Regions from separate parts of the Neptunomonas sp. XY-337 genome, predicted to be linked through region 2. Evidence: predicted binding sites of a transcription regulator. Region 2 holds the regulator's gene; the other holds the start of a gene.
The links. The regulator LexA, encoded in region 2, represses DNA repair genes until DNA is damaged. The targets are predictions, from matches to a motif close to TACTGTNTANNTANACAGTA.
Positions count from the first base shown of each region.

Region 1: a site for LexA is predicted at 7,964-7,983, ahead of recN (DNA repair protein RecN). Genes of this name have one in related genera too.

Region 1 is NZ_SPLL01000003.1:541,464-551,408, forward strand. Features, by position in the region: gene E4L36_RS09680 (cache domain-containing protein) at 1-1,177, opposite strand, end outside; gene E4L36_RS09685 (YqfO family protein) at 1,342-1,653, opposite strand; gene E4L36_RS09690 (DUF3461 family protein) at 1,719-2,108, opposite strand; gene dapB (4-hydroxy-tetrahydrodipicolinate reductase) at 2,277-3,077, opposite strand; gene cysE (serine O-acetyltransferase) at 3,102-3,896, opposite strand; gene dnaJ (molecular chaperone DnaJ) at 3,944-5,074, opposite strand; gene dnaK (molecular chaperone DnaK) at 5,188-7,113, opposite strand; gene grpE (nucleotide exchange factor GrpE) at 7,230-7,808, opposite strand; gene recN (DNA repair protein RecN) at 7,996-9,654, shown strand; gene fur (ferric iron uptake transcriptional regulator) at 9,700-9,945, opposite strand, start outside.
Region 2 is NZ_SPLL01000006.1:285,823-295,767, reverse strand. Features, by position in the region: gene dinG (ATP-dependent DNA helicase DinG) at 1-1,860, opposite strand, end outside; gene lexA (transcriptional repressor LexA) at 1,987-2,601, shown strand; gene E4L36_RS14765 (SulA-like leucine-rich domain-containing protein) at 2,598-3,071, shown strand; gene E4L36_RS14760 (ABC transporter ATP-binding protein) at 3,083-3,343, opposite strand; gene E4L36_RS14755 (DUF6586 family protein) at 3,343-3,867, opposite strand; gene topA (type I DNA topoisomerase) at 3,895-6,546, opposite strand; gene E4L36_RS14745 (DNA topoisomerase I) at 6,746-7,453, shown strand; gene E4L36_RS14740 (GNAT family N-acetyltransferase) at 7,486-7,944, opposite strand; gene E4L36_RS14735 (GNAT family N-acetyltransferase) at 8,096-8,563, opposite strand; gene E4L36_RS14730 (ATP-binding protein) at 8,686-9,945, opposite strand, start outside.

The DNA of each region.
Region 1 (9,945 bases), on a different contig from region 2:
GCGTTTCGATACTCTTCTGATAGGCATAGAACAAACGTTTCAGCCAACTGCCATATAACCAAGCACAGACCAGCACACCCGCCCCGATCACAGACAGTGCGATCACCAGCTTGATAAAGTCACTTCGGTCATTCTCTTTCTGGCGTAACACCAGATCACGATATACGGCTTCAATCTCTTCGGGATACACCCCAGCGACCAGCACCCAACCCCACTCATCAACGTTCTGCACCAGCGAGAGCTTGCGTGCTATCCGCGGCTCATCAGTATTGGGCGTGAACCAATCGTATTGCACAAAGCCGCCGCCTTGTTCAGCCACCGCCAACACTTTATGCACAACATCACGCTCCATTTTGGATGGGATGTTGTCCACATGAACGGGGAACTGCGCACTCGATTTAGGTGCATAGAGAACATTTCCCTCTCGGTCGAGTACCGAAAAATATCCATTATCGCCGAATCTCAGAGAACGTATCCGTGTGAGAGCAACCTCTTTGAGATCATTCTCGAATTGATATAGGTAGTCTCCAGCGCCAATAATCCAGCCATACGGCTCAAATAAGCGCACGTAAGCAATTTTATTACGCATCTGATCGGGATAGTCCGGCGCATACCAACGATAGCGGCTATACCCCGAGTGGGTTTCACTTTGCTCTACTACGTCAATCAGACCACGCATGATGTAATGCCCAGTATCGTCACGATTATCGAGTAGCGACGACCCCTCTAAGTCGGGTGCAGTCGGCAACAATATGCACTGCCCGGCCATATCATCAATAAAATAGTAACCGCGCCCACTAAAAAAACGCGGCCCACGCAACGCTTCAATTATCTGAGTTTTGAGCTGCGCCTCCGTTAGACGCTGCTGATTTTGTTGGTATAAGGAATGGGCAAGGTGGTAGGCAAGATCAACAACCTCTTTCGATTGTTGCTCCAACTCCATCTCCGCTTGTGTTGACGTAAAGCGGATATAATCATGCAAGGAGTTTAACTCGTGTGTTAGACGCTTCTTCTGTGCTTCCACCACATCGACATGCAACTCTTCCAAACGTGATGTGTCATCATAGAGTCGAGAGAAAAAGAAAACGATTGTTGTCGCGAGCAGTAATAATACTGCACCTAGCATACCTGCTGTTAGGTAACGCGGGATAGATTGCGTATCAATGTTGAGTGACATAACGGGTTACAAACGACTCCCACCAACAAAGCCCTCTGCAATCAGGGCCAAATCTGCCTTTACAAACCAAAACCTGTTTGCATAAAGCGACAACACTTTTGAAGGCGCCTACTATATCAGTTCTTTAGTAAGACCAATAGAAAAACAATATTCTATATACTGATTTAGAAGTCAGAAAGTCTCCATACGTCAAAGGCGGGTTCTTCATAGGGGTGAGTATGACGTAGCTCAGCGATGACAGATTTGATGAGCTCATCGCTGCAAACCATTTCGACCTTCCACTCAGGTAAGGTCTCGAGCTGACCATGCTGGCCTATAAACGGTTGACTCTGTTCATTAGGACGGAATTGACCCTCGCCTAAGGTTTGCCAGCAACACGCCTCATAGTCACCTATTCGACCAGCGCCGGCAGCAAAAAGGGCCTCTTTGACAAGCTCACGATGAGATTCAGGGACAAAAAACGCTAATTTATACACTTAGCTCTCCTTATGAAAGGCGGCAAAACATCGTGAGCCGATCAAAAATATCACTAAATAGAGCGTTACATCTCTTCGATCTGGCGACGCATATCCTCAATCTTACGTGAAACAACCTTCTCGAGATGCTCAATGTCATCAAGCAGCCGCTGCTTATGATCTTGGCTCGTACGCTCAGCGGCAACCAAGCTATCCAGCTCTGCAACTGCACGCAAGAAATAAGGCGATGACTCTGTAGTCGCGATGTACGGCACACGCCCTTCGTTCACACGCATATTCTTGTGCATGCGCTTGAACTTGAACTTTTTGCTCTTCGCCATCCACTCACCTTGGTGGCGATGGAAGTAGATTTTTAGGACATCAACATCGCCTTCAATGCGCGAAGTGTAACGTTCGATATCGCTAGGTTCTTCAATACCCATTTCAGTTAATGTGGGGAATTTTTCCTCTGACATAGCCCTACTGCTCCTGAATAGCGTTTCGTTATATACAAAAGTATAACGCAGACTAGCTGAAATACTCGGCAAAGCAAATAGAAAAGTCAGCCTCACCTGACTCATGTCGCGAAAACAAAAAAGCCGCTTCAAAGCGGCTTTTTATCAAGCGTTCGGCACAAGTACCAATTAACGCAGGCCCAACACATCCTGCATATCGAACAAGCCTTTATCGTGGCTTTCGAGCCACTTGGATGCGCGCACTGCACCTTTAGCAAACGTCATTCGGCTGCTCGCTTTGTGGGTAATTTCAATCCGCTCACCCTCATTGGCGAACAGCACCGTATGATCACCAACCACATCACCGGCACGAATCGTCTCAAAACCGATCTCTTCACGCGTCCGTGCACCCACTTGGCCTTCACGCCCGTAGACGGCACACTTCTTAAGATCGCGACCTAAGGCACCCGCTACCGCCTCACCCATACTAAGCGCTGTGCCTGATGGTGAGTCAACTTTGTGGCGGTGGTGTGTCTCAATGATCTCAACGTCATAGTCATCACCAAGTGTGCGAGCCACCATATCGAGCACCTTGAAACATAAGTTCACACCCACACTCATATTGGACGCAAACATCACCGCTGTTTTTTCAGCACACGCAGCTAGGTGCGCTTTCTGATCATCAGTTAGACCTGTTGTGCCGATCACCATTTTTTTACCATGCTCAGCACAGAACGTCAGGTTTTCCATCGTTGTCTCTGGCTGCGTAAAATCAATCAGCACGTCAAAATCGTCAACGATATCTTGCAAAGAGCCAGCCAACGCGACATTCAACTTGCCTACGCCGGCAAGCTCGCCCACATCAGCACCAATCAAGCTAGAATCAGGCAAGACCGTCGCTGCTGTTAGCTCGACACCATCCGCTTGGGTTACCGCTTCAACTAGTGTTTTACCCATGCGCCCAGCAGCGCCCATTACCGCAACTCTCATTATTTGTCTCTCCTGCAAAATCATTTAGCCCAGCTTGTGATCCATATCGAACGCGGGGGTTTCGCAACCCGCAGCACCGACCACTTTAGCAGGCACACCAACCACGGTGGTATGTGGTGGTACATTATCTAATACGACACTACCGCCGCCAACCTTGGCACCTTTACCGACTTCAATGTTGCCAAAGATCTTCGCACCGGCGGCGATCAAAACACCTTCGCGAATCTTAGGATGACGATCACCACTCTCTTTACCGGTACCGCCCAGCGTGACGTTCTGCAAAATGGAAACGTCATTCTCGATCACACAGGTTTCGCCGATCACAACACCTGTCGCATGATCAAGCATTACGCCTTGGCCAATCTGTGCGGCTGGATGGATATCCACCTGCAAAACGCAACTCACGCGACTTTGAATATAGAGCGCCATAGAACGTCGACCCTCTTGCCACATCCAATGCGCAACGCGATGAGCTTGCAGTGCATGGAAGCCTTTCAGGTAAAGCAACACGGTTGAGGCGAGACTAATCGCAGGGTCACGAGTTTTGACTGCGAGAATATCGCAACAGGCCGCATCAATAATGCGCGGGTCCGCATCCATCGCTTGCTCAATTAGCTCACGTAGCAACACCGGCTGCATAACATCGTCCGCTAGTTTATTAGCGAGAATGTAAGATAGCGCCGCCTTGATCTCAGCATGATTGATAATGCTCGAATGATAAAAACTCGCTAAGAATGGCTCCTTAGCCACTTCAGCTTTAGCTTCCTCTTGCAGGCTAGCCCACAACTCATCCGACGCGATACATCTTTCTCTCAACATGGACGCTCCACGGTAAACAAAACCGGGCCGCATCGCGGCCCGTTAAACTAGTCTTCAAAGAACTTTTTCACCGAGTCGAAGAAAGAATCCTTTTTAGGACTGTGTTTCTTCTGACCTTCGTCGGTGGTTTGCTGGAACTCTCGCAGCAGCTCTTTTTGTCGGCTGGTGAGGTTGACTGGCGTCTCGATCACGACACGAACCATCAAGTCCCCAGCACCGCCACCCCGCACCGGTGCAACACCTTTACCACGCAAGCGGAACAGTTTACCGGTTTGTGTTTCAGCGGGTACTTTTAACTTAACACGGCCATCTAAGGTTGGCACTTCAAGCTCACCACCTAACGCCGCATCGATAAAGCTAATTGGTACTTCACAATATAGATGGCGACCATCGCGCTCAAAAATTGCGTGTTCTCGTACGTTAACCTGCACATACAGATCACCCGCAGGGCCACCATGCGTTCCCGCTTCACCTTCGCCAGACAGACGAACACGGTCTCCTGTATCCACACCTGCTGGGATCTTAACGGATAGTGTCTTGGTCTTCTCGACACGCCCTTGGCCATGACAAGCATCGCAAGGATCGCTGATAACGGTACCTTCACCACGACACGTCGGACACGTTTGCTGTACGGCAAAGAAGCCTTGCTGCATGCGTACCTGACCAACACCGCCACATGTGCCACACGTTTTAACACTCGTACCCGGTTTCGCACCGCTGCCATCACAGACTTCACAACCCACTAGCGTTGGTACGGTGATCTTCTTCTCGACACCACGCACCGCCTCTTCCAGAGTGAGGTCCATGGTGTAACGCAGATCTGCACCACGCTGCACCGAGCTGCGACGTCGGCCACCGCCTCCGCCGCCAAAGATATCCCCGAAAACATCGCCGAAGATATCAGAGAAGCCCTCAGCACCGCCGAAGCCACCGCCACCCATCCCCGAATTGGGGTCAACGCCAGCGTGACCGTACTGGTCATACGCCGCTTTTTTCTGGGCATCCGATAAGATTTCGTAGGCCTCATTCACCTCTTTAAACTTATCTTCGGCTTCTTGGTCGTCTGGATTACGGTCAGGGTGGTATTTCATCGCCATACGACGAAATGCTTTTTTAATGTCGCGATCACTAGCGCCGCGATCAACACCTAGTACTTCGTAATAATCTCTCTTAGACATATATCCGGTTCTTCTTTCGTTCCGCGGCTAGCTCCCGCCGGGAGCCGGACACGACAACGCGGGCTAGCGCCCGCGTTGCCACATTTCAGTAATGATAAGGGCAAGCGCGAAGCTTACTTCTTGTCATCCTTCACTTCTTCAAACTCAGCATCAACTGCGTCGTCTGCTGGACCTTGCTGCTGAGCATCAGCTCCTTCAGGTGCAGCACCTTCCGCTTGAGCAGCTTCGGCGTACATCTTCTGAGCCAAGCCAGAAATCGCTTCAGTCAAGGCTTCAGTTTTCGCTTCGATAGCGTCTTTATCGTCGCCTTTCAGTGCTTCTTCAAGTGCAGAGATCGCCGCTTCAATGCTCGTTTTCTCTTCCTCTGTAGCTTTATCGCCTGCTTCTTTCAGCGTTTTCTTCGCTGAATGAACCATCGCGTCGCCTTGGTTACGCGCACTGGTTAGCTCTTCGAACTTCTTATCTGCATCAGCGTTAGCTTCAGCATCACGTACCATTTGCTCGATCTCGTCATCGCTCAAACCAGAGGATGCTTTAATCACGATAGACTGCTCTTTACCTGTCGCTTTGTCTTTCGCTGATACGTTCAAGATACCGTTGGCATCCAAGTCGAATGTTACTTCGATCTGCGGCACACCACGTGGTGCTGGCGGAATATCAGCCAAGTCGAAGCGGCCCAGAGATTTGTTCTGTGATGCTTGCTTACGCTCACCTTGAACAACATGGATCGTTACAGCGTTTTGGTTGTCATCAGCCGTAGAGAAGATCTGCGATTTCTTCGTTGGAATGGTAGTGTTCTTCTCAATAACCGGTGTTGCCACACCGCCCATCGTTTCGATACCTAGCGTTAGCGGTGTTACGTCCAATAGCAGGACATCTTTCACATCGCCAGACAGTACCGCGCCTTGAATCGCTGCACCCATCGCCACCGCTTCATCAGGGTTCACGTCACGGCGTGCTTCCTTACCGAAGAAGTCAGCAACCACTTGCTGTACCAGCGGCATACGTGTTTGGCCGCCCACAAGAATCACTTCATCAACTTCCGATGTGCTCAAGCCCGCATCTTGCAACGCAGTACGGCAAGGGTTGATAGAGTTAGTTACCAAATCTTCAACCAAAGACTCCAGCTTCGCACGTGTCACTTTAACGTTAAGGTGCTTAGGACCTGTCGCATCGGCAGTGATGTAAGGCAAGTTAACGTCAGTTGACTGAGCAGAAGACAGCTCAACTTTTGCTTTCTCTGCAGCTTCTTTCAAACGCTGTAGCGCCAGTGGATCATTGTGCAGATCGATACCAGACTCTTTCTTAAACTCAGCGGCCAAGTATTCAATCAAGCGCAGGTCGAAGTCTTCACCGCCTAAGAAAGTATCACCGTTAGTCGCCAAAACCTCGAACTGGTGTTCACCGTCAACTTCTGCAATTTCGATGATGGAGATATCGAATGTACCACCACCTAGGTCATACACAGCGATTGTTTTGTCGCCAGACGACTTATCCATACCGTAAGCCAATGCCGCAGCTGTTGGCTCGTTGATGATACGCTTAACATCTAGACCCGCGATTTTACCGGCATCTTTAGTTGCTTGACGCTGCGCATCGTTAAAGTAAGCAGGTACGGTAATAACCGCTTCTGATACAGACTCACCCAAGTAATCTTCCGCTGTCTTCTTCATCTTCTTAAGAATTTCAGCAGATACCTGCGGTGCAGCCATCTTCTGGCCTTTAACTTCTACCCAAGCATCGCCATTGTCTGCTTCGATAATTTTGTACGGCACCATTGTGATGTCTTTTTGCACGACATCGTCTTTAAAACGACGACCGATCAGACGCTTGATCGCAAACAGCGTATTGTCTGGGTTTGTCACCGCCTGACGTTTTGCCGGTTGACCCACCAATACCTCACCATCATCTGCATAACCGATTACAGATGGAGTTGTGCGATCGCCTTCTGCGTTCTCAATAACGCGTGCTTTTTCGCCTTCCAATACCGCGACACAAGAGTTCGTTGTGCCAAGGTCGATACCAATAATTTTACCCATGCCTGTCTACTCCGATATTTGTTACCCGCTCGGACGGGCTAAAAATCTGTTTTTTAACTACTTGCCTTGTTAATGGCTGCATGTTTTGCAATTTCAAGGCTTTTAATAAGGTTTTTTTAACCTTTAGCGACCATAACCATTGCAGGGCGCATTAAGCGGCCGCTCAAGCTATAACCCTTTTGCATAACCGCTACGACCGTATTCGGCTCTGCATCAGGCGCCTCCACCATCGACATCGCTTGGTGCAGCGCTGGATCAAAAGCTTCACCTTGCGGATCAAGCTGCTCAATGTCGAACTTCGCAAGGCCGCTTAAGAACATCGACAACGTCATCTCAACGCCTTCTCGGATCGCCTTTGTTGCCTCTTCATCGCCGCACGACTCAATGGCACGCTCGAGGTTATCCACGATTGGCAGCATCTCATTAGCAAACTTTTCCAGACCAAACTTATGCGCTTTCTCGACGTCTTGCTCTGCGCGGCGACGTACATTTTGCAGCTCTGCTGCGGCACGCAACGCTTGATCTTTTAGCTGTGCAACCTCGTCCTGTGCTGCGGCAAGTTCTGCTTCGAGCCCGGCTTCGTCCTGTGTCTCAACAGACTCATCTAAGATCTCTTCCTGGGGTGCGGCCTCAACCTGTTTTGCTTCTGCCTCAGGTGATTCAACCTGTTCGTTTTGAGTGTGTTCAGATGACATCGAGATATCTCCCATTAGCGCTGCCAAAAATAAAAAATAACTGCTTGGTAAATGGGGATATAGGGATGGCTATTCAACCCCTGCGAAGGCGATTTTTTCAAATTATTCGACCACGAATTGATTGCATCGCGTACAGAAATAACCTATACATAAAACACTGTATAAAAACACAGATACGGGCTTGCATATGTTAACTCAGCTGACCATCCGCAATTACGCCATCGTTGAATCGCTAGACCTTGAACTTAGCCAAGGTATGACCGCCATTAGTGGTGAAACCGGTGCTGGCAAATCGATTATGCTCGATGCGCTAGGGCTGACTTTGGGCGATCGCGCCGATAGTGGCAGCGTAAGGCAAGGCGCCGAACGCGCTGAGATCATTGCCAGCTTTGATATCTCAGCGTTACCAAGCGCCCATCAGTGGTTAACAGAGCAAGAGCTAGATCTGGATGGGGACTGCATTGTCCGCCGCGTGATCACCAAAGAGGGCCGCTCTCGCGGTTACATCAACGGTCAACCTAGCCCACTTAGCAGTCTTAAAGAGCTAGGAGAGCACCTGATCGCGATTCATGGACAGCACGAACATCAGCGCCTGATGAAGAAAGAGCACCATCGCGAGCTGCTCGACCAGTTCGCGCAACAACAGTCTTTGGCCTCTAAAGTGCGCCAACTATATACCCAATGGCATGAGCAAAAGCAGCACCTTGAACGCCTGCAAACACTTGATGATGAAGCACAAGCGCGCTTACAACTGCTGAGTTATCAAGTTGAGGAACTCAACCAACTTGCACTTGGCGATGACGAGCTGAGCACACTCGAGGTGGAACACCAAGAACTGAGCCAAGCGGGGCAGATTTTACAAAATGGCCATCATGCACTATCGCTTACAGCCGATGGTGAGCAAGACAACTGCTATCAGTTATTGCATCAAGCGATTCACCAGCTCATCGAGCTTCCTAAAGGCGCAGCGACAGAGCAAGTTATTGACCTGCTCAGTAGCGCCCAAATTCAGATCGAAGAAGCCAATCAGGAGCTACGCCACTACCTAGACCGTGTCGATATCAACCCAGCTCGGCTCACCGAAGTTGAAGAGCGCCTATCAAGCATCTACGAGATGGCACGTAAACACCGCGTATCCGCCAAAGAACTCCCTAGGCTGCATACTCAGTTAGCCGAGGAGCTAGCATCACTTAATAGCTCAGATGAGGCAATTGCATCACTAGAAGCCGAGGTGAAAGCGCTTTTTGAACGCTACAAGCAACATGCCGATAAGCTCAGCAAGGCGCGCCAAAAAGCTGCCAAAAAGCTCAATGCTCTGATCGATACAGAACTCAGCGAACTGGGTATGCCTGCAGCGTCATTCATCGCCACACTGAATGAAGCCGCTAAACCAACGCCTTATGGTTTAGAGGAGATTGAGTTTTTAATCGCCACCAACCGAGGTCAACCCGCACGCGCTCTAGGCAAGATCGCATCAGGTGGCGAACTGTCCCGTATCAGCCTTGCAATACAAGTTATTACCGCTCAAACAGCAACCACGCCAACACTCATTTTTGACGAGGTGGATGTGGGTATCGGGGGAGCCATTGCAGAAGTGGTAGGCCAGAAATTACGCCAACTTGGCGAACGCTCACAAGTGATGTGCGTAACGCACCAACCACAGGTGGCCTCACAAGGGCATCAGCATCTTTTCGTTAGCAAGAAAGCCAGCCGCTCTAATACTCAAACTCAGATAAATGCGCTACAGCAGAAGGATCGAATTGAAGAGATCGCCCGTATGTTAGGCGGGATTGATGTGACACAGCGCTCCAGAGAGCATGCAAGAGAAATGCTAGGGTTAGGCTAGAGCCGGTACGCACACGGCTTAACACCGGGCGTACCAAAGCGCGAATTACTTATCAGTCCCTTTGTATTCGCCGTATAGGTAGATCGTGCGATCAGTAATCTCAAAGCCCATCGTCTCTGCGATCTCATTAAGCAGTTCGTTCAAGCGCGGATCGTTAAACTCTTTCACAACGCCAGACTTAACGCAGACCATGTGGTCGTGGTGTTCATCGCGGGCTAGCTCAAATACCGAGTGGCCGCCTTCAAAGTGATGACGCGATACTAAGCCAGCGCCTTCAAATTGAGTAAGGAC
Region 2 (9,945 bases):
GATGACCTCTGTAAGGTAGTCCCCCGGGAGGTCCACACCCTCAGCGAACGACGCCAAACCAAATATAATACTCGGCGCATCATCATCCACACGTAGTTTATGTTGGCGAATAATCTCATTTTTGGTGAGATCCCCTTGCGCTAACACAAACCCTTTTAATCGTTCGGGCAACGCCTCTAGCACAGCGTACATCTGCCGCCACGAGCTGAATAATACCAGTGTTGCCCGTGCTTCGGGCAGGGTTTTATTCAAAAACCTGCTAACTTCTTCTTGATGCTCATCAGGCTTACCCGGATCACTGCTCATTGGCGGTATCATTAGGGTTGCCCGCTGCTGATAATCGAAGGGGCTTGGGAGCCTCTCGCAAGTAACATCCGCGGGAAGACCCAGCTCATCGATAATCCGGTCAAAGCGCCCTAACGCTGTCATCGTTGCTGATGTGAGCACCGCGCCAAACGCGTGCTTCCAGAGGTTTTCCTGCAGCGTCGCCGCAGCTGACACGGGGCTGCTTTGGCAATCAAAGTCGCGACCATCAAGCGATTCGCGCAGCGAGATCCAACGCGCCGTCGGTGCGCTACCTTCTGGGTCAGGTGTTGCGTAGCTTTTATTAAGTGCATAGATCGCTTGTGATCGCAGCCATATCTGGCCGACACGCGGATACCAGCGCTCAGCCACATCCTTGCTGATTTCGGGAACACCACCATCTAGCGCTTCTTTCAGTACATCCAAGATCTGCTCGGCCTTGAGCATCCACTTTTCGGTGGCAAACGCCATTTGTTTAGCTGTTTCGCTGAGCTTTTCAGGAATAAGCCCCTGCGGGAAACGGAAACGCTCAGGCACACTTTCTTGGCCATCAATCAACATCAGATGGAGCGTAGTGTTGAAGCCATCCAAAAAGCTCATCATATCAACACCCGGCTGGGCCATCTTTTCTAGATAGTTAGTGATAACGGGGTGATGATCTGTTTCGTCTAACAGTTGATTGAGCTGCTTTTCCGATCCTTTCAGCCACTTTTGCGTCGCCTTAATCCGCATACTGTAGGAAAAGTGGCCAATGGCCTTCGAGGCAAGGTGGTGTGCCTCATCGAAGATATAGATGCTGTTTTCTGGCTCAGGCAGAATAGCACCGCCGCCCAAGGAGAGATCAGCCAAAACCAAGTCGTGGTTGGCAACCACGATATCGGCTTTATCCATGGTGTCGCGCGACTTGTAGAACGGGCACACCGAAAAGTTGCTGCAACGGCGGTTGGTACAACGGGTGTGATCGCTAGTCAGCGGATACCATAGGGGCTCGTCTAGCTCTTGTTCTAAGCTGTCACGATCGCCATCCCATTCACCTGCGGCAAAGCGGTCTAGTAGCTGGCGATATAACGCGATGACACCGGCATCCAGCTTCTGATCAACCTCGTCCTCATACAGCGCCATCTGACCTAACTCATCTTGAGAGATCAGCAGTTTCTCCGCCTGTGAAATACAGAAGTAACGCCCTCGCCCCTTAGCCAGTACGTATGACACATAACCATCAACTAGCTTTGCAGCCTCTGGGAGGTCTTTATTGATCAACTGCTCCTGCAAGGCCACGGTGGCCGTTGAGATCACAAGCGATTTACTGCGTGCTTTCGCAATGGGGATGGCACTCAGCAAATAGGCCATCGTCTTGCCGGTGCCAGTACCGGCCTCGATCACGCACAGATGGTTTTCGCTGGTGCGCTCTTTCTTGTCGCCAAAGCTGATACCACCCAACGTACGCGCCACCGCCGCAATCATCATCTTTTGCCCATAACGGGGCTTCAAATCATGTTGCTGCAAGAAGGTGCGATAGCTTTGCTGGATGGTTTGTTTTAGATCGTCGCTTAACAAGAGAAAACTGCCCTATTTAATCGTGCGGCGATCATACCAATTTACTGGATATATAAACAGAGAAATGACTTTACTTGACTCACTTGCTGTATATAATCACAGATACTGTATATAAAAACAGGCACGATTATGAAGCTCACAAAAAGACAGTCAGAAGTTTTAGCATGTATCCGCGAACACATCGAAGCCACCGGATACCCGCCAACACGCGCCGATATTGCCAAGACACTCGGCTTCAAATCTGCCAATGCAGCAGAAGAACATTTAAAAGCGCTCGCCCGCAAAAACGCCATTGAAATCATCCCCGGCACCTCGCGTGGTATCCGCATTCCCGATCTTGAACAACCAGACCAAGGATTGCCGATTGTTGGCCGCGTAGCTGCGGGCTCTCCGGTGCTGGCGCAAGAGCATATAGAAGAGCATTGCACCATCTCATCCGACTTCTTTCATCCACCGGCGCACTATTTGCTGCGGGTCAAGGGCACGAGCATGAAAGATGTCGGCATTATGGATGGAGACCTCCTTGCTGTTCATCAATGCACCGAAGCAAGAGAAGGCCAAATCGTTGTCGCGCGTATTGGCGACGAAGTAACAGTGAAGCGCTTCCATCGCGAAAACCACATGGTCTATTTGATTGCAGAAAACCCTGAGTTTGAACCGATTGAAGTCGACCTACGCGAATCGGAGCTATCGATTGAAGGGCTAGGCGTTGGTGTTATACGCCAAGGAAGTGAGCCATGATGGAGCAGCTGCCGTTTATCATGAGCGAGGCGCGGGTTAAAAAACCTGCGCGCGTGGCGAATACTCAGATCCGCCGTAAACCCATCAAAGCAAAAAACGACACCCGCTACGGAAAAATTACGGAAATCATCACCGCAACAACCAACCTAGACGATGTACCATTTTTAATGCCATTGCTGGCACAACTCAGCGCTGATGATCGTTGGTTTGCTTGGATTGATCCACCAAAAGACCTGCCGAAAGAGATGCTGATTGAGGCAGGTATAGACCTAAACAAGGTGATCTTGCTTCACCCATCAACAAAAAACAGCGCACTCGATTTGGCGGCCAAAGCCCTTCGGGCTGGCACCTACCATGCAGTTATCAGTTGGCAAGGCGCTATTACAGAAAACGAGATTAGCGCGTTAGAAGCGTCGGCCACTGCGGGCAGAAGCCATGGAATTTTAGTGCGTACGCGCCGTACACACTAAAAGTCAGCGGGTCAATGGATGACCGATGGCATGGGAGGCTCGGATGCTTTCTCAACCTCTTCAGATAAATCAGACATAATCTGCGCACCTGCAACCAACATCAGCCGCGCAAGCTCTTCAGACTTTCCACTTAAGTTGGTTTTCACCTTCTCGGATATATTCAACGTCATCAGCGGTGTTTTTTCACCCGCTTTACGCATGACATAATCACCTGATTCGAGCTTTACAATCTCCAACACCGTTTCCGGCTGGTCTACATCACTACTATCCATTACCACTCTTGCATTCCGGCGCGTAGCCGCTCAACTAAACCTTGGAACTCACCAAACCAGCGTCGGTACTCGGCTAGTATGTCCGAATCCTCTGCGTGGTCTGGGTTTATTTGCATGACATGAATCTCAGATACGCTCACCGTATCGGAGGCGGCCTTACGCTCATCAGATGCGAGCCAACACGCATCATACGCAGCGAGCATCTTATGCAGCCAACTGCTTTCATTCGCCTCTAGATTGTGCAGCTCGGCACGCTCTGGCGATTCTTGGCCAGACGCTTCAAACTGCGCTTCTAGGTCGGCAATCGTGTTTACAGCTGCCGGACTAAAACGATACTTCTCTGCAATCTCGCGCAAGAACGCACCATAGGCGGACGCCAAGTGAAACAACACCGATTCGTTGTATGACTCAACCTCTGCATGCTGGCTCCAGCCGGTCGATTGATGAGCGCGCTCCAGTGCTTCTAGGTGCAACCGCACAAAATGTAATTTTTGGTTGGTTCTTGCTAAATATAGATCGCTCATCGTCTCTTCCTTTGCGTTACAGCGCCATCACTTTTTCTTCGCTTTAGCCTTAGGTTTCGGTTGCTCAACCACCCAAGCACCCTCTTGATAGAATGCACGCCAGCCGGTTGCTTTGCCATTGACCTCAGTCATCACATACTGCTCCTTTGTCTTGCGGCTATAACGTACGATCGTTGGATTACCCTCGGTATCGTGCGTTGGCGCGCTAAACAAGAACGCGTACTTTGGATCAATCTCGCTCTGGTGCGGTAGTAGCTCAGCAATTTTAGGCGCACGCGTCTCGCGGTTACGCGGGAACTGGCTCGCTGCCAAGAACAGACCTGATGCACCATCACGCAGGATGTAGGTATCTTCTACCTTTTCACAAGCCAGCTCTGGCATCGGCACTGGGTCCATTTTTGGTGGCGCAGGCTCACCATTTTTCAGCAGTTTACGCGTGTTCTTACACGCTTCATTAGTACAGCCGAAGAACTTACCAAAACGGCCATTCTTGAGCTGCATCTCGTTGCCGCATTTATCACACTCGATAGACGGACCATCATAGCCTTTGATGCGGAATTGCCCTTTTTCGATCTCATAGCCCGAGCAGTCGGGGTTATTGCCACACACATGGAGTTTGCGTGTTTCATCGATGAGATAACTATCCATCGCACTGTCGCAGATGTGGCAGCGGCGTTTGTTGATCAGGATGCGAGATTCCTCTTCATCATCACCATCTACGCTAACCACCTCATCGCCCGGCGTGAGATTAATAGTCGCCTTGCAACGCTCTTTAGGCGGCAAGTTATAGCCTGAACAGCCTAAGAACACCCCGGTACTGCCGGTACGGATCATCATATGGCGGCCACACTCTGGGCAGTCGATATCTGTATCCGTTGGCGTGTTAGGGCGCATTCCATCTTCACTGCTCTGCGCCTCTTCCAGCTTGCGGGTAAAGCCTGCGTAGAAGCGGTTCAGTAGCTCGCGCCATTCAGCCTCGCCGTGGGCGATATCATCAAGGGCATCTTCCATACGGGCTGTAAAGCTGTAGTCCATCAGATCGTTGAAGTTTTCGTTCAAACGCTCTGTCACGATATCGCCCATTTTACAGGCGTAGAAACGGCGGTTTTGGACTTCAACATAACCGCGATCCTGAATCGTCGAGATAATAGACGCATATGTCGATGGGCGGCCAATACCTCTTTTCTCAAGCTCTTTAACTAAGCTTGCTTCTGTGTAGCGAGCGGTTGGCTTAGTGAAATGCTGCTTCGGCTCAAGATCAGATAACGTGAGAATTTCGCCGGATTTCACATCCGGAAGGATGATATCTTCATCACCTTTGCCTTTGCTCGGCATCACTTTGGTGTAACCGTCAAAGCGCAGAATACGGCCCTTTGTGGTTAGCTCGTAATCGCCAGCCTTCACGGTAATTCGGGTACTGGTGTACTGAGCTGGCGTCATTTGGCACGCCAAGAACTGACGACGAATCAGGTCGTATAGGCGCTCTGCGTCGCGCTCCATGCCTTTTAGGCTGACCGGCTCAATAGAAACATCTGATGGGCGAATCGCCTCGTGGGCCTCTTGAGCGCCCTCTTTACTGCTATAACTGTTCGCTGTCTCTGGCAGGTACTTACTACCGAAGTTATCGCCAATATACTCACGGCAGGCCGCAACCGCTTCTGCACTAAGGTTGGTGGAATCGGTACGCATGTAGGTGATATAACCCGCCTCGTAGAGGCGCTGGGCCATCATCATGGTCTTTTTAACGCCAAAGCCCAAACGCGTGCTTGCAGCTTGCTGTAGCGTTGATGTGATGAACGGCGCAGATGGTTTGCTGCTGGTTGCGCGGTCGTCACGGCTGACCACTTCCAGTGTTGACTGGCGCAACTGCTCTAGATGCTGCTGTGTCTCTTGTTCAGAGGTTGGACGAAACGCCTTACCCGCGTTTTTGGCAACCTGCAGGCGCAGCGCATCTTTCTCTTGCGTTTCAGCACCGGCGTGTACTTCCCAGTACTCTTCTGGGATAAAGGCACGAATCTCTTTCTCGCGCTCAACAACCAGCTTTACAGCAACCGACTGTACTCGCCCAGCCGATAGGCCGCGAGCAATCTTTTCCCACAGTAAAGGCGAGAGCATGTAACCCACCACCCGATCCAAAAAGCGACGGGCTTGTTGAGCGTTAACATGGTGCATATCCAGCTCGCCTGGATCATCAAACGCTGCCGTGATAGCCTTTTTGGTGATCTCGTTAAAGACCACACGACGGTAGCGCTCATCATCACCACCAATCGCCTCGCGCAGGTGCCACGCGATCGCTTCCCCTTCGCGGTCCAAATCGGTCGCGAGATAGATAGTGTCGGCATCTTTTGCGAGCCGTTTTAGCTCATCAACAACCTTCTCTTTGCCCGGCAACACTTGATAGTGCGCTTCCCAATCTTTTTCTGGGTTAACGCCCATCCGTGCAATCAGCTGCTCTTTCGCCTTTTTGGCTTTATAGACAGCTTTCTCGTCGGGTGACATCTTACGCGTTAACGCCGCTTGTTTAGCACGAGCTTTAGGGTCGCTCTTTTGTGCACTGCCGCTGGTCGGCAGATCACGGATGTGGCCCACACTGGACTTAACTACATACTGGTTACCAAGGTACTTATTTATAGTCTTGGCTTTTGCGGGTGATTCCACAATTACGAGTGATTTTCCCATCGGGTCGATGTCCTCGGGCTAAACGGCGATACAAAAACAGCGAGCATATATAGGGGCTTAGCGCCCTTCGGTCAAGCAAGTCTGTCAAAAAACTGATTTACTATTATAATCTATGACCATTAAGTTACTTTTCAAGCGCTGGGACAGATTGAATAAAAAATACTTTTTATTCAACCACTTGTGATAGGTTATATCGTATATGTCTGAAGAAAATCTAATCTATCTGCTTATAATAGCCCTTATTGGCTCAATTGCTGTATCGGTGAGCTACTTTATTACCCGCCGAGAAACCAACGCGCGCAACGTTTCTAACCGCCTGCAATGGCTTGGCAAACAGACGCTACACTGCTTAGAAGCGATCAGTATGCTCAAAGCAGCAGGCTGTATGCCGGAACTGCTGGATAGGCTGAATCGCCATGCGTTACGCTATATCGAAGAGATCAGCACACTCGCGCCTGACTCAGACCTCATGACCCAAGTGAACGCCCAGAAAGAAACCGCCGACCGCATGACACAAGGGCAACGGGGCTTCACGAGTGATCGAGACCTCAAGCGCTTCCAGATCTATGTGAACTACACAGAGAATCTACTTAAAGATATGGTAGAAAAAAACGAGCTGCCCTATGCGCTCGGCTCCAGCTACGCCAAAGAGCTCTATTGGTTGAATATTCGCGTGGTTGCTAACGCGCACGTTAGCCAAGCGAATCAACTGCTAACACAGAATGATAAACTGACTGCCCTATCCCACTATAAGCACGCTAAAGCCGTTTTGGTGCGCGCGATGGTGCCACCGAAACAGAAACAGCCACTGATCGATGAGATCCAGCCCCGTATCCTTGAACTTGAACCCAAGAAAATTTACCGTGGCGGCGCGCTCGAGGACTCATTAGACAGCTATTTAGGCTAACGTCCCCAGAGGTGCGTTAAAGCCAAACTGAATTAATCCGCTTTTACCTCACGCAGGTTAAGGCTTAACGCTTGATAACGCAGCCCCGACTCAACCGCCACAGTGCCCACTCTCTTAAAGCCAAACCTCTCATAAGCGGTCACGGATGAGAGTGATGCTTTTACCGTGACTTCATCCTTTTTTGCAAACCCAAGCACTGCATCTAACAAAGCGCGGCCAATACCGAGGCGCTGTGCGCACGGCTCGACAAAAAACATCGCGATATGCTGCCCCGCTTTAAGCTCAACCACCCCAACAACAGATTGATTCCTTTCAGCAACCAAGATCACATGACCTTGCGCCGCACGCCGGTTAAAAGCCTCTGGCTCTGCTATCGATTTAAAGGTAACAACTCCCTCTTGGGATAACTCAGGCGCAACCGATTTCATAAAAGCAGCCATACAGACGTTGCTAACAGCGACAGCATCGCCAGCTACCATTTTTCTGATCATTGATACGTCTCCGATCTGACTATATGAGGTGTCTACTGAGTTTGGGTAACTCGGCGGCCTAACGCCAGGCACAGCGGAGAGGTACAATGGCGGCTTTGGTACGAACAGCACAAAAGGTGACAGTTTTGCCGAGTCCGTCTGCTGCCGCTTGTTATGCGACTTCATACTTCATTTTGTAACCGCCAGTAATTTCAAAGCCATTAGACTTGTAAAAGCCGACTGTACGATCGAACTCTGGTACTGGTGGTGTACATAACTCTAGGCGCTTCCATCCTTGCTCTTTCGCGAATTCTACAATCGCTTGGATAAGAAATTTCCCAATCTCTTTTGATCGATATTCTGGAGCCACGTAGAATTCTTGAATTATTCCAAATTTTCCCTCGGCATAGAGCGAGTGACTTTCACAGATAGCACCAAACCCAACGATTTTATCCTCATCAAATGCGGCCATTACATGATAAATGCCATTCGACACATACTTTTCACATAGGTCTATCGCTAGAGGAACATCAACATCGAAATGCTTAATGCCAGTTCGCTCAATTATTTCGTTCGTTAGACAAACTGCCAATTTGGCGATTTCTTCTGACTGGGACTTATCAATAATCTTGTACTTCATGCGATCTCAAATCCTTCTCCCGCATAACGCTGCGATTAGGGGTGGACAAAGGATGGCGGTGTTTTTTCTGATGAAAAAACGGTGATAGCTTTTGGCCAGTCGGTTGCAGCGCCTTGTTATGGCTAGCTTGCACGGAAGGACTCCAATTGGTCTATTAAATAGAGCAAGTCTTGTGGTATTTCATCTCTTTGAAACTCATCAATGATTTGAACATCGGTTAAGTTTACCTTGTAATCTTCCTGTACTGCATTTCTGAGCACTCTTAATGTATTTTTCCCAGGCACTATTCCCATTCTTGTATTGATATTTGCCCATATCCCTTCAAACACTTCAATAGCTTCTCTACTAATGGTACCTGTATCAACGCTGCTCCCTTGATGGTGAGTAATTCGTTTAGCTATATATTGTGATTGAGCATCTACTTTAAGTTCACTTGTAATTTCTTCTAAATAATCGGCGATATTTTTATCAATACTTATTTCTTCACCAGATCTGCGCTGTCTATTTTCAATCTGCTTTTCTAAAACTCTCTGAAGAACTGGCAATACAAGAAAGTAATTTTCCATTTCTTTTCGTTCGTGAATATGCGCATGAGTGAGCTCAGCCTGTAGGCTTTCTAAAATTTCTCCTATTTCTTCTTGGCAGTAATAATCTCGATCATAGACTGCAAATAGTTTCATATTTGCATCTATCGTGTTTTTCACTCCCCAAGCGAATGATTTAATTTTTTCCCAAGATGAAAACCCACCTGATTCGAATGCTGTTAGGTTATTGCCTGAGGCTAAATCATGAAGATCAAGGTTCTTAGCAAACCTTCTCACGGATTTGTAATCACTCATCCCTTCCACGAATAGAATCTTCTTAGTTCTAGCCAAATGAGTCAGTGTAACATTTTGCGCGGAACCTAGAGCCTCAAGAGCTACTTGAACTCCTTCAATATCTTTGAGCCTTTTAGCTGATCGTGCACCTTTATTAACCAATAAAATTTCTGAAGGGTCAGCTTCTCCCATTATTTCGACAGAGTGAGTTGCGAGTAGCACATCAGATTCCAGCCCTCTAAGAATACTGAGCAATTGACGCTGTACATCTGGGTGAAGATATATCTCGGGTTCATCTATAATAACAATGCTTGCATCACTCGACCTTGATAGGTGAGTTAAGAGCTGGCACCAAATCTGAAATCCAAATCCTGCCCAGTAAACCTCACGATCAATTCTATCCTCAGAGACAAACATACTTAATTTTCTGTTAGGTATATCTAATTCAGGCTTGCTTATCCGCATTTCAGGCCAAGTTGATGCGATCATTTCAGAAAAATCATCCCACCCTTCATCAAAATAGTGCCAATAATTTCGGAAGTGTCTACAAGCTCTATGCGTGTT